One region of the Leptodesmis sp. genome, then DNA from elsewhere that is predicted to be linked to it. Evidence: predicted binding sites of a transcription regulator. Region 1 holds the regulator's gene; the other holds the start of a gene.
What was found. The regulator HrcA, encoded in region 1, represses chaperone genes, less so after heat shock. The targets are predictions, from matches to a motif close to ANTTAGCACTCNNNANTNNNGAGTGCTAANT.
Positions count from the first base shown of each region.

Region 2: the regulator HrcA is predicted to act here: its motif matches at 1,486-1,516, upstream of ACUVQO_RS16720 (lysylphosphatidylglycerol synthase domain-containing protein).

Region 1 is NZ_JBRAGO010000020.1:17,895-25,181, reverse strand. Features, by position in the region: gene ACUVQO_RS06550 (type IV pilus twitching motility protein PilT) at 1-1,116, shown strand, start outside; gene ACUVQO_RS06545 (hypothetical protein) at 1,110-1,376, shown strand; gene ACUVQO_RS06540 (hypothetical protein) at 1,458-1,796, opposite strand; partial or broken gene ACUVQO_RS06535 (dynamin family protein) at 1,798-2,850, opposite strand; gene ACUVQO_RS06530 (hypothetical protein) at 2,847-3,074, opposite strand; gene ACUVQO_RS06525 (Uma2 family endonuclease) at 3,617-4,366, shown strand; gene hrcA (heat-inducible transcriptional repressor HrcA) at 4,373-5,455, opposite strand; gene ACUVQO_RS06515 (RNA recognition motif domain-containing protein) at 5,657-5,986, opposite strand; gene ACUVQO_RS06510 (hypothetical protein) at 6,258-7,037, opposite strand; gene ACUVQO_RS06505 (AtzH-like domain-containing protein) at 7,075-7,287, opposite strand, start outside.
Region 2 is NZ_JBRAGO010000081.1:3,901-11,187, forward strand. Features, by position in the region: gene ACUVQO_RS16715 (hypothetical protein) at 1-304, shown strand, start outside; gene ACUVQO_RS16720 (lysylphosphatidylglycerol synthase domain-containing protein) at 462-1,436, opposite strand; gene ACUVQO_RS16725 (B12-binding domain-containing radical SAM protein) at 1,627-3,228, shown strand; gene petL (cytochrome b6-f complex subunit PetL) at 3,434-3,529, opposite strand; gene aroB (3-dehydroquinate synthase) at 3,672-4,850, shown strand; gene era (GTPase Era) at 4,886-5,842, opposite strand; gene ACUVQO_RS16745 (6-phosphofructokinase) at 6,000-6,107, shown strand; partial or broken gene ACUVQO_RS16750 (6-phosphofructokinase) at 6,212-6,579, shown strand; gene ACUVQO_RS16755 (6-phosphofructokinase) at 6,695-7,081, shown strand; gene ACUVQO_RS16760 (5'/3'-nucleotidase SurE) at 7,029-7,287, shown strand, end outside.

The DNA.
Region 1 (7,287 bases):
TTTTATCACCTGGGTGGCAAATTACTGCCCCAAGAGCATTTTTCAACGTTGGGCAATGAGCAGTTCCACCACTATCTCAAAGAACTGCTTTCCCCGCCTCAGATGAAGCACTATCTGGCTAATCGCCGGATTGAGGCGGATGTGCGGATTCATGGATTTATGCAGGGACGGATTGATTGCCGACCTACGGCTCAGGGAACCGAAGCGATCAGTCTGAAAGGAATCGTTCTGGATGGGCCAAGCGAGGAGATTCAAAAGCGGGGAACGGTTTATGGCATGGTGGAGGATGCCTTTCAGCGAGGTGCGTCCGATATTCACATTCAAGTTGGGGAGCCACCTCGATTTCGCATTCAGGGCAAAATTGTCATTCAGAAGTCTTACGGTAGAACCACTCCAACTCAATTTGATGAATTTTTGGCAGAGGTTTTGTCGCCGTCCCAACTGGAGCAGTTTAAAGTTCGCCAAGAACTGGATACCGCGATTCTGTATGAGGGTCTGGTAAGATGCCGGGTCAACTGTGCCCAATCCATCATGGGGGGAGCGATGGTGTTGCGGTTGATCTCGCTGGAAGTACCCACCCTGGAAAAACTGGGGCTACCCGCAGTGCTGGGCTATCTGGCTGAGGAGCGGCAGGGATTGGTGATTGTAACCGGAGCGGTGAACTCTGGAAAATCCACTTCTCTGGCAGCCATGCTGCGCCACGTGAATGATTCCTATCCGCGAAAAATCGTGACGATCGAAGATCCGATTGAATACGTGCACACCTCCAATCAGTCTCTGTTCACGCAGCGGGAAGTGGGGTTACACACTCAAGAATTTAAGGAAGCGCTCCGAGCTGCCCTGCGTCAGGATCCTGACATTATCCTGATTGGGGAAATGCGCGATCGGGAAACTGTAGACACCGCCATTCGAGCTTCCCTGACGGGGCACCTGGTTCTGGGAACTCTGCACACCAGGGGGGCTGTGAATGCCTTTAAACGGTTGCTCAATTTCTACACACCGGAGGAGCAAGAAACCGTGCGCTACCAGATTGTGGATGCTCTGAGAGCCGTCATTTCTCAGACACTGGTACCTACGTGCGAGGAGGGCGCACGGCAGCTCTGGAAATCATGGTAAATACCGACACCATTCGGGATTATCTCTTGAAGGAATGTTTTGAAGAGATTTACCAACTGATGGAGGAAGGGGTTGATAACAGTCAGACGCTCAACCAGGCTCTCTTCGATCTCCATGAAAACGGCATCATTAATACGGCAGATGCTCTGGCCTCTTCTCTGGCTCCAGAAGATCTGGGATATATGCTGAAGAATTATACTCGTCGCTCCAGCCGCTCTGGCCTGATGACCAGCGATTATATCAACCGGCCTCCTTCTTGATCTGGCTAGAAGTCGGAATTTTGATCGGAACCTCAGATTAAACTTGAGCATTCAGCCAAAACTCCGACTTCTGAGTTGAGCCTATGCTGCAGTCAGGACGATCGCGGGTTGCCCAATTAGCTGGTCGTAAGCATCCTCAACATCGTGGAGTTGGGTTAGCACCTCGTTGTCGAGTAGATTGAGGCGGCGTTCTTCTGCCTGCTGGTTAATCTCGTAATCTTCCTTCTGACGCAGTAGCTCATCCAGTTCAGCCTTACGAGATTGGATGTCATGATTCATCCGCTTCACCACTTCCTGCTGATAGGTGTCGAAGCACTCCTTAACCGCTTGATACACCTGGAACGATTGCTCCTGGGCAATCTGCGGCAATAGTTTGATCAGTTCTTCCTTCATCGCCAGAACCACTTTGCGACGCGCCATCTCAAAAGAATTTGAATTCGGGCTGATAGCGGGCGAAATCTGCTTCAAAGGTCGCGGCCAGATCGGGCAGGTAGCTGCGGAATGAGTTGGCGATCGCACTGGTCTGCCATTCGCCCACAATTCGAATTTCGTCCTTAAATTGATCGCGAATCGTGACCAGTTGATCAAATTCCGGTTGCACGGAACGAATCTTTTGTCTCAGTTCTTGAATACTTTCGCTGAGTAAAGGAATGCGGCGATCGCAGGCTTCATGCACAGTACGGTAAGCTTGTCAGGCAATTAATTTGGCCTGCCGCAGTTCCGAGATGGCCCGCTCCTTCGTCAAAAAGTAATTCAATGCTTTGATGAATTCGGAAAAGCCCGTGCCTTCCAGTGAGCCATTTTTTAACCGCTGACGCAAAGCATTGAGAGAAGAGACTTCAAACACGCGATCGTCATAACGATCCTCACCTTCTACCTGACAATAGGGAGTGAGATTGGTTCTAAACACCTGCCGCACCCGATCTTCTGCTTCATGCAAAGCCGTTAAATCTTCTGGATCAATCAAGCGATTTTGAATTTCATCCCAGTAATTAATCAGAAAGAACACGGACAAACCCCGATCTTTGATGTAATTTTCCAAATAACGCTGTTCTCCCAGAGTATATGGCTGGGTAGCACTGAGAACAAACAAAATCGTATGGCAGTTGTTGATATATCCCAGCGTTAACTGATTGCGTTGCTCTGTGTCATTCAATCCCGGACTGTCAATAATTTGCACGCCCTTTTCTAACAGAGTCAGCGGATACTGTACCTCGGCATAAGCCACATTGGGAAAGGCAATAATGCCTTCTTCCTGTAGTTTCTTTGCTTCCTCCGGTGGAATGGTGTAATGCTGTTTGAAGGTTTCAAAATCGAGTCGTTCTGGTGTGCGATCGTCTTTGAAATGCACCGTTACTTGCTTATCCTGCCCATAACTGAGGACGGTCAGGACAGCAGTGCAGGGATTTACGTCAGTCGGCAAAATGTTTTCGCCAATTAGGGCATTCAGGAAGGTACTTTTGCCCCGTTTCATGTCGCCCAGCACCAGCAGCGAAACACGCTCTCCCCTAAATTCCGGCTGACTAACTCTAAATCTTCGATCGCACTCTCCAAACCTAACTTAGCGGAAGCGGTTTCTCCCTCCTGTTCTACCTGGGTGAGGGTATTGGCGATTGCATTCAAATATCCCGAAAACTCCTGACGCGCTTTGGCAACTTTATCTAAATCACTAATAAAACTTTCAGCTTTATAAGCCATTGGAACTCCTCAAGGTGGAAATACGACAGGCCAAAACTGATGTGCTAAGAACACACCAGGGCAACAACCAGCTATTTCCAGGTGAATACTTCCGCAATCTTTCCAGACCAACTCGTTAACAAGATGTTGTGATTATCTGCACTTAACGAGCAATCTTTATACCATGCTTGTTTCCATCATGCAGGGGAAAATTTGCGATCGCCATCCTCCACCTATGCAATCCCCTATCCTCCAGTTGGGTGAGGCAAGATGTGAGAATTTCAAGAGCACGATCGCGACACCGAAGCCGGATTGATGTAGGATGAATAGATATTTTAGTACAAATATACTATATATCCTCGGTTGCAGGGTTGCCTCAGCGCCAGCCTGTCCGCTCTCCCCACGGTGGGTGCAGTAGGATAGTGATTAAGGATTTTGGATTAGATCATCCGAATCAAATTGCGATCGATCTCGACAGATAAAGATCCCCCTGCCTCCAGCATCCCCCTTATGAAGGGGGACTGAGGGGATCGGTGTAAAGGTTTTGTTTACCTCTCAGGTCTATGTCTCAGCCGTTGCTATCTGAAGAAATTGTCAGGCCTGACATCAGCCATCTGGTACTGGAAGATGAAGTTCCGGTGGATAACTTTCAATCTGAAAAACAACAGCGGCTGCTGGTAGAACCCCTCTACAGTTCGCCCGTCATTCCTCCACCTTTCATTGCCGCCGCCAATGTTGGCATTTTCTACAGTATTAACCAGGACGGCATTGCCCCGGATGTCTTTCTCAGCCTGGGAGTGCAAATGCCAGACAACTGGGTAGAGCGACACAATCGTTCCTATTTGGTGTGGGAATTTGGCAAAGTTCCCGAAGTGGCGATCGAAGTTGTCTCCAACCGCAAAGGCAACGAACTGGGCAGCAAAAAAGAGATCTATGCCCGGATAAAGGTGGATTATTACGTCGTCTTCGATCCCCTGCGGCAACTGCAACAACCCGACGAGTTGAACGGCTCTCTCCTGAAAATCTGGGCGTTAAGTGCAGGCCGCTACATTGAACTCACACCTCCTGAGGGACTGAATGTGGGTGAACCAATTTATCTAGACACCGTAAACCTGGGACTGACTCTCTGGGAAGGCGAATTTGAAATGGTGCCTGGAATTTGGTTGCGCTGGTGCGATCGTGCTGGAATCGTCATTCCCACAGGCGCAGAAGCCAGAGCGATAGAACAGCAACGAGCTGACCAAGAACGCCAACGGGCCGATCGCTTAGCCGATCGCTTGCGGGCGATGGGAATTGATCCAGACGAAGTATAAACATTTCTATTGGCTCAAAGTATCGGACAAATAATCCGCTGTGGCTTCTACCAGGGCGATCGCATTCTCATACATCATCCGGGTGGGGCCTAACATGCCGACACTACCAACGGGAATATCTCCCTTACGGTAAGTCGAAGAAATCAGGGTACAGGTACGAATCGGTTCTAAAGGATTTTCTGCCCCAATCCGAATCGTCACTCGCTTACCGAGTTGGTCAAAAGGAGAGGGCTCAAAAATTAAGGGCAGCAATTGATCCTGTTCGTCTTCCAGAAGATGCACGATCGTTTGTACCTGCTGCACTTCAGAAAACTCTGGTTGGCGCATCACCTCAGACAATCCACTGATCAAAATTTGGGTAGGCGCGGGAGCCTGGGAACGGCGCGATAACTCAGTGAGAATGGTCTTTAAGAAATCCCCGTAGCGCTGAAAATCCCGATCGAGTTCACTCCAATCGATCGTCGACAATTCTGCGATCGCTTTACCCCGCAGATGGCTGTTCAAGAAGTTCGACAAGAGTTGCAATTCCTGTTCCAGCAATTCCGCATCCGGTTCTGCTTCTCCCTCACTTCTGGGTAAGTCGATCAACGTGGATTGGGTTTCATAGGAATCCGTCACGCAGATCAACATCACCCGTTGCAGATCCACAGGCACCAGTTGAACATGATGGAGGCGGGTTGTGTACATCTGGGGCATCGTGATTAGCGCCACATAGCCCGTCACCGTCGCCAGGATTTGGGCCGCCCGTCGCAGCATTGATTCCAGATTCCAATCTTCGCCACTGAGGCGATCGCTCAACAGTTGTTCAGCCTGCTGCACGAACTGCTTGGAGGGAGGAATCAGTTGATCGACATAAATGCGATAGCCCGAATCCGATGGTACCCGTCCCGCCGAAGTATGCGGCTGATAGAGTAAGCCAACCTTTTCCAACACGCCCATTGCATTCCGAATCGTAGCGGAACTCACGCTCAGGTTATATTCTTTCACCAATGTTTCTGAACCGACGGGTTCTGCAGTGGCAATATAGTGGCGCACAGTAGCCCAGAGAACCTGCTGTTGGCGATTGGTCAGTTGAACCGGAAAGGACATAAGTAAAGAATGGTCTAAAAGAAGTTTAAAAATAAGGCTGGAATGTATTCACTATAAGGGTGAACTTACTAAACTGTCATGTTGCCAGCGGTATCTAACAAAACGCTCACAGGCTCTACCTCCAAAAATTAAGGAAGTAGAGCCTGTAATGTCTTATTTTAGACAGGCATTGGGTAGGGCTGTTCCGGCGGAATGTCTTTACTAATAGCGTCCGTAGGAACCCGTGCCCCGGTTTGACCAGCTATCTCCACTGCCCGCAGAGCGCCGTCTATCGCCACCCCGGTTGTCTTCACGAGGTCTGGCTTTATTCACTTTCATCTCACGGCCCATCCACTCGGCTCCATCCAGAGCCTCGATCGCCGCATCTTCTTCTGCATCCGTATTCATTTCCACAAAGCTAAAGCCCCGTGATCTTCCGGTTTCCCGGTCAATCATCAGTTGCACCCGCTTTACGGAACCATACTCCGCAAAAATTTCAGTCAAATCTTCTTGGGTAACCTTATAGGAAAGGTTGCCAACATAAATAGCCATGGCTTACTTTAAGTCTCCAGAAATCCAAATGTGTAGAGGGTTGAGTCCGGAGAGAAGCCTGTCGAATATGGAATAGACAAACATTGCTGCAGCCGAATCAATCTCAGAGCTTAAGTCTAACATAATGTCAGTCCTACAAACAGGGTCTAGAGGTTAAAACTGCGGCGATTTCAAGAAATTTGCCCTCCTCTTCAAGTTAAACCAAGTCCAGCTAGAAAACGGTCGTTTTCCGATCAGAAAAACTGCGTTTCTGGAGTTGGACAAGATTGAACTATTGGGGAGCAATAAATACATTGCCAACCTCATCCCGGACAGTAACTCGAGTGGTGCGCATACCTCCCTTGGCATCAGTTACTTTACATTCAAATGTCTCGCCAACCTTGACAATTCTGGCTTTTCCTCCACAATCGACTGTAACAGGCCCACCACCCTGACTTTGTACACTTTGTTGAATGAAGGTATTGAGCTTGGTGAGCAGCAGGAGTCCCTTGGTACTCCAATTAAATTGTCCCGGTTGGTCGGTTGGCTCTACAACCCCCGTGAAGATGCCTACTTCCGATGTGATCGTGCAGTTATAAGTCGTTCCGGCTTTTTCCACCAGATCGGCTGGACAATCCACCGCCTGCACCGTCAGACCTGTGGCTTTGGCAACCAGATCGGCCAGTTTAGTTTCCACGACTTTGACGGAAGGGGGCTTTTCAGCGGTGGAAGTCGGAGACGGAGTAGGGGTTGGAGAAGTGGGAATGGTCAGAGTAGGAGTAGGAGAAGCATCGGTTGGAACTCCAGCAGGACCTGGAGAGGTAGCAGTTTGCAACGGGGAAGTGCAACTGGTCAGTAGCATCAGGCCACCCAGGAATGCATAGTAAAAGAAAAAGTGGGCCTTTACTAAACTGATATTGGCATTACGGGCTGCCTGGTCATTCTGATTCGTCATATCTCTTCCCACCGATCGCTTGCCGCTACCCATTATGCCGATCATTTCCTGCTTGTGATGATCACGGACTGACAATTTATCCTGGCATTTACGACGGCAGTAAGGAGACATGGGCAAAAACAATCTTCCAGCCTTCGGGAAACTTGCGCCAGACCTAACTCTGCCGTCCCCATCGGGGAATACCTGCGATCGTTCGGTAAAACTCCAACGTTACCGTTGCCGTGTCGTTGCCAAAAGTAACCACCTTCAGGTTAGAAATTTCCCGTGCCAGGTCTTTAACCGGACGTTCCTGTCGAAAGGTACGAATTGCCTCCATGCCATAAAGATTTTCCGTAGCCCCAAACCGTACCACCTCTGGCGAGTCCCA
Region 2 (7,287 bases), on a different contig from region 1:
CCATTTAGAAGCCCGCATTGCTGACTTAATTCAGTACTATCAGGACTACACAGAAAGTGAATGTGCATGGGTAGTGAACTTTCTAGAAGTTTTTAATGTTACCTTTGCCATTTATGCAGAAAACGTGCAGTATAACCTGGTCAAAATGGAGCAGCAAGCACCGGAAGAAGCCAAAATTTTCGATCCGGACACTTACCGTATTTTCTCTCAGCTAAAACAAGAAAAACAGTTGGAGTTATTTCCAAATGAATTAGTGCCGGATGAACTCATGTCTCAAGCAGATTTACTTGAAGAAGATCCTTAGAGGATGTTTTCAAGCTACTTTGGCGACTGAAGTCGCGGCTATACCGAGAAAACCTACCGATGCAGGTTACTGAAAACCTTGATTGTATTGAGTCTGCGTCGGCAGACTGGGTGAGTGTAGTCGCGGTTTTAACCGCCAGATACTTTTCAAACACCCTCTAATGCCTTTGCCTTATGCTTTGGGGCAATGACTTATTTTGATTTGTCTGCTGATCCAGCCAGCCCAGGCCGGCTCCCAAGGCTTCTGAGGCTACACTTACCAGCCGATAGAGTGCGACTACTCCCAGCAGCAAACCAGAGGAAAATTCGCGGCCTAGCAGGGAAATGATTGTAGCCTCAAACACCCCCATGCCTCCTGGGGCACCGGGTACTACTAGCCCCAGTAACCAGGCCAAGCTGAAGGCACTCAAGAGTACTGGCACTTGTGAGGGAGTAAACGAATTCAGAGCCTGAAACGTCAGTAGGAAACCTCCTCCTCTCAGTAGCAAAAATCCCAATTCTCCTAACAAACCCATCCATGGGTAGTGATTTAAGGAAAAAGGGGTTGCTACAGGTTCTAGGACTGGCGTAGCTTTCTGTTTTGCTTTGGCTAATTTACGAATAAGCAGATTCAGCACTGTGGGATGTAGGGCCAGGAGTATTCCGGCCAATATAAGCAAGTGCAGTAAGAGGCCCAGAAACCCGTACTGGCTTGCGATCGCCTGACTACTCAAGACGGCCACCAGTAAGGCCGCCGCCGCCATTAACAGGGGTTCCAACAAAACGCTGACTGTGGCTGTTTCTAGGGATGCACCTGCTTGAGTAGCGGCTTGCACTCGTCCATAGTAGTGCCAGATATTTCCCGGCAAATATTTAGCAATATTGGTTTGTAGGTACGTCTGAATAATCCAATTCCACGGTACTACCTGCTGGAAGTCTCGGCGCAAGATCCATCCCCAAACCCAGCCTGCCACAATGTGAGCATATAAGGTCACTCCCAGCGCCATGATTAAGCAGGCCCATCCTGTCTCCGTGATGCGAATGCTGGTGACGCTCTCCCAGTTTTGTTTCAGTACTGCAGCCAGAAAGAACAGACAAGCGCCCAGGATAACCCAGCGCAACAATGGTTTCAGACGGGATGCGATTACCTTCATGAATTTCAGCATTACTCCAATGGTTTGCTTTGTTGACTGTACCTCACGGCTTTAGCATCCCCAACCCTTAATCCCTAATTCCCAATGCCGTCTTGCAAATGCGAAAGCAATCTGTAACTCCCAGAAAAACAGGAAAACAGCCATTAAGCTGAGGGATTATTTTTGTAAACCATTTGAGTAAGGGCTGGATATGCGTGTTTTACTCTTCTATCCACGATTTCCCAAGAGCTACTGGTCGTTCGAAAAAGCACTGGAGCTTGTAGATCGCAAAGTAATGTTGCCCCCGTTGGGTCTGGTAACAGTTGCGGCCATCCTCCCCCAGGACTGGGACTATAAGCTGGTCGATTGCAATGTTCGATCCGTAACTGAAAAAGAGTGGGAGTGGGCTGACATCGTTATCGTCTCAGGCATGATCGTACAGAAAAACGATCTGCTGAATCAGATTCAAGATGCCAAACGAAGAGGTAAGCCAGTCGCCGTTGGAGGCCCTTACGCCACGGCTCTGCCCCAGGAAGTTGTAGCCGCTGGAGCTGACTATCTGATTCTGGACGAGGGAGAGATTACACTCCCCATGTTTGTCGAAGCCATCTGCCAGAAGCAGCCTCAAGGCATCTTTCGAGCCAATGGCGATAAGCCCGATGTGACAACAACTCCCATCCCTCGGTTTGATTTGTTGGACTTTTCAGCCTATGACAGCATGGCTATTCAGTTCTCGCGGGGCTGCCCCTTTCAGTGCGAATTCTGCGACATTATTGTGCTGTATGGCCGCAAGCCCCGAACAAAAACACCTGGTCAGCTTTTAGCAGAGTTAGAGCGTTTATATGAACTGGGCTGGCGACAGGCTATCTTTATGGTGGATGACAACTTTATTGGCAATAAGCGCAACGTCAAGTTGCTGCTCAGGGAATTAAAATCCTGGATGATGGCCCACCATCACTACCCCTTTCGCTTTAACACAGAAGCTTCAGTCGATCTCGCTCAGGATCAAGAACTGATGGATTTAATGCTGGAATGTAACTTCACCGCTGTTTTTCTGGGAATTGAGACTCCTGATGCAGCCAGCTTAATGGTAACTCACAAGTTTCAAAATACTCGTGATTCCCTGACTGATTCTGTAGATACCATTGTGCGCTCTGGGTTACGGGTGATGGCAGGTTTTATCATTGGATTTGATGGGGAACAACCTGGAGCGGGCGATCGCATTGTTCGGTTCATTGAACAAACTGCTATTCCAATAGCCGTGTTGAGTATGCTACAAGCCCTGCCGGATACAGCTCTCTGGTATCGCCTAAAGAAAGAAGGACGATTACGCGAACAGAATTTAGGTGCAGCAGATATAAATCAAACAACCCTGATGAACTTTGTACCCAGTCGTCCCCTGGAAGAGATTGCCAGGGAATATATCAATGCCTTTTGGGAGTTGTATGAGCCAATGAAGTATTTGCAACGAACCTACCGCCATTTCCTGAAAATGGGAGCCCCCAAGTGTTCCGTGCCAATGCGACCCATTAGTTGGGTGAATATTCGCGCCTTGCTGACTATCTGTTGGCGACAGGGCCTTGTTCGTAAAACTCGCTGGCAATTTTGGCTGAACTTGTTGGGTATTTTGCGGCATAACCCCAGGGTTTGGCAGCATTACCTCAGTGTCTGCACCCTCTATGAGCATTTTCTGGAGTACCGGACGATCGTCAAAACTCAAATCGAGGCGCAGCTAGACGATTATCTAACTGAATGTGAAGCTGCGGTTGGAATGCCTCATGAGCCAGGTACCGTTCCGGCAATCGCACGTTGAACATTGGGATTAAGTACAAAGTCTAGGGTGATGAGATGGGGGCATGATGGGATAACGAAGCTAGGATAACGAGAAGAGGGGGAGGTGTAGAGAAGATGGCAAAGACAGGGGAGGGAGAGACAGTCTGGCATTCTTCGTCTCTGGTGATTTCCTCGATCACCCTCATCTTTCTCACCTTCCCGATTCCTCCCTGATGGCTGCCACCTCAGATTAGCTTGATGGCCCGAAAGCCAAAATACAAACCCATTGCTAATCCAAAAGCGCCCCCTAACAGCACAACGTAACTCACAACTCCAGACATACGTACATCTCCATCAGATCTAACAAAACTATACAAAACTATGGCACTCCACAGTGCAGTAGGATGCAAGAAGACAAGAGGGATTTTAGATTTGCAATTTTGGATTGTCTTTTGTCCTCTGTCCCTGGTATCCCAATGACGAATGAGCAATGACACTTCCGCCCGATCTGCTCTCCAATCCCTTATCCCCAAGCCCCGATCCCTGATCTCCACATCCCAACCCATGCCATCCATCATTCCCGTTCAGCTTCCTCAAAATTCCTACAGCATCACGATCGCTCCAGGTGGACTGGATCAGTTAGGAGCAGAAATGCAGTCCCTCAAGCTGGGCCAAAAGGTATTGCTCGTTTCCAATCCTGTCATTTTCCGGCACTACGGAGAGCGGGCGATCGCAGCTCTGGAAACAGCCGGATTTGCCGTAGACTCATGCATTTTGCCGGCTGGGGAACGGTATAAAACACCTGCGACGCTCCAGAAAATTTATGATGCAGCCCTGGATTTTCGGATTGAACGCTCCTCGACCTTTGTGGCATTAGGGGGTGGGGTGATTGGAGATATGACGGGATTTGCGGCGGCGACCTGGCTACGGGGTGTGAATGTGGTGCAGGTGCCTACCTCCCTGTTAGCCATGGTAGATGCGGCGATCGGCGGCAAAACGGGGGTGAACCATCCCAGAGGTAAGAATTTAATTGGAGCTTTCCATCAGCCACGCTTAGTTCTGATTGATTCTCAGATATTAAAGACACTGCCAGCACGAGAGTTTCGATCTGCGATCGCAGAGGTGATTAAGTACGGCGTGATCTGGGATGCGGAATTATTTACCCAATTGGAAAGTGTGTCCCGTCTCGATCGCCTATCTGCACTGCCAGAAGATTTGCTGCAGGAAATTCTGGTGCGCTCCTGTCAGGCTAAAGCTCATGTGGTCAGCAAGGATGAAAAAGAAGCCGGACTGCGGGCCATTTTAAATTACGGTCATACGATCGGCCATGCTGTGGAAAGTCTGACTGGCTATCGCCTAGTGAATCATGGAGAAGCAGTGGCGATCGGCATGGTAGCCGCAGGGCAATTGGCCACAGACTTGAATTTCTGGCCGCAGACATCGGCAGACCGTCAACTGGCGCTGCTTCAGAAGGCGCGGCTACCAACTCAAATTCCGGCCTCTCTCAATGTGGAGGACATTATTGATGCGCTCCAAACCGACAAAAAAGTGAGTGGTGGACAAGTGCGATTTGTTCTGCCGACTCAGTTGGGAGCGGCAACAGTGACGGATCAGGTGCCAGCAGAGGCAATTCGACAGGTGCTGAAGCAGATGCAGGCATGAGAGAGCGGCAATGTCGTAGCTACCCTCGTTGGCCGCTACTCCTCAACCCGATAGCCCAACTCGGCTAACTGCGATCGGGACTGCCGCCATTTGGGTTGTACCTTTACGAACAACTCCAGGTAAACCTTGCCAGCAATCAACTTCTGGATCTGTTGCCGAGCCGCAGAGCCGATCGCCTTCAGCATGGTGCCCCCTTTACCAATCAGAATGCCTTTTTGCGAGGGACGCTCGACGTAAATAGTAGCCAGAATCCGGGTAATGGTGGGTTGTTCTTCGACAAGGTCGATCGCGATCGCCGTGGAATGGGGCACTTCCTCGCGGGTCAATAGTAGAATCTGCTCCCGAATCAACTCACCCATAATGAACCGCTCCGGTTGATCTGTGACTAAATCCGGTGGGTAGTAATAGGGGCCAGGTTCTAGGTGGCGAATCAGGCACTGCTGCAATTGCTCCAAGCCATCCCCCGACAAAGCCGAAAACTTTACCCACTCCCAGCCATGTTCTTGAGCCATCGCTGCATAGCTCTGGTCGACGGTCTGAAAGTCAGCAGGCTGCTGATCCGCTTTGTTGATGCCCAAAAGGACTGGCCCCTCGCAGTGGCTGGCTAATTCTGCAATAAAGGCATCTCCCTTACCCGCTGCAACAGAACCATCCACCACAAACAACAGGACATCTACCGAGCGAATCGCCACCTGAGCATTTTTCACCAGCACCTTACCTAACTGATGTTGTGGTTTATGGATACCGGGTGTATCGACAAAAATAATTTGAGCCTCTGGAGTTGTTAAAATTCCCCGCAGACGATTCCGGGTAGTTTGAGCGATCGGCGAGGTAATGGCAATTTTTTGACCGATTAACTGATTCATCAAGGTGGACTTACCTACATTCGGTCGTCCCACAATGCCAACAAATCCTGACTTAAAATCAGCTGGAGCCGAAGGAATGAGTCCGGTTTCTAGATCTGACAAACCGCTAGTATCTGTATCACTCATAACGTTACTGAAGCGATGGAGAGATGTTCTGGGCATGAGGGGGGCTGGAGGCAGCATGAACCTTTAACCCTGCTTAAGCTTGTTTTTCCCCAGAACCCGATAGAGTCAGATCTTAGTTTGTGAGCGGAGATTCTGCCATCTATCTGGGAGCCATCGTATGGGAGAACACAAACGGATTGGAATTTTGACCAGTGGAGGAGACTGCGCTGGCTTGAATGCTGCCATTCGCGCTGTTGTTCACAGTGCGGTGAATACCTATGGCTAGGAGGTGTTTGGAATTCGGCAGGCCACTCAAGGGTTGATGGAGCGCCCCCGCAAGCCATCAGCTTAACGCCTGACAAAGTAGACCCCTACCTGACCACCGCAGGCATCTTTTTAGGAACCACTAATAAGGGCAACCCATTTGCTTTTCCGATGGCTGACGGCAGTGTGTGCGATCGTTCTCGCGAAATCATCGCAGGCTACCAGATGCTGGGTCTGGATGCCTTAATTGGCATTGGTGGAGATGGCAGTCTGGCGATTCTCAGACGGCTGGCGCAACAGGGTGGTATCAATCTGGTGGGAATTCCCAAAGCCATTGATAACGATGTTGGTGTCACCGAATGTTCGATCGGCTTCGATACCGCCGTCAGTGTGGCTACTGAGGCCGTCGATCGCCTGCAGTTCACAGCCGCCAGCCACAACCGGGTGATGTTTTGGAAGTTATGGGCCGTGATGCCGGACATATCGCCATGTGGGCTGGAATTGCTGGAGGAGCAGACATCATTCTGATTCCTGAGATTCCCTACACTCTGGCGGGGATTTGTCAGCACATTAAAAAAACGGCAGCAACAAGGCAAGAATTATTGCTTAATCGTCGTCGCAGAGGCCGTGCGGACAGAAGCGGGCGATCGCGTCGTTGTCGCAGAGCACTCCGAAAATTGTCGTCTAGGTGGCATCGGTCAATATCTCTCTCAGGAAATCTGTCGGATGATCGGAGCCGAAACTCGCGTCACCGTTTTAGGCCACATTCAGCGCGGCGGCATGCCCTCCCATTCCGATCGCTTGATTGCCACCGCCTTTGGTGTAGCCGCCGTAGAACTCATTGCCAAAGAAAAATATGACCATGTAGTAACCTGGCAAAAACGGCACGTTGTGTGCGTACCGATCGAAGAAGCCATCAGTCAATACTCGACTGTGAACCCTGATGGAACACTGGCCACTACGGCTCGGCGCATGGGCATCTTTTTGGGCAGTTAATTCAGGTGGGAACCTGGGGGCTGATGTTCACGTCTCTGGAACTGTTGCGGCTGTCAGAAAGGCATCTCTACATCGCACTCCAGGAGTCGACATCTCGCATTACCGGCAGGGAAAGCGGGAAATAGATTGGGAACCTGGCTACAACGCACCCAATCAGGGTTTTAGCTACCCTGCTGGCCCAATCTACAGCACCAGGCACCTTCTGG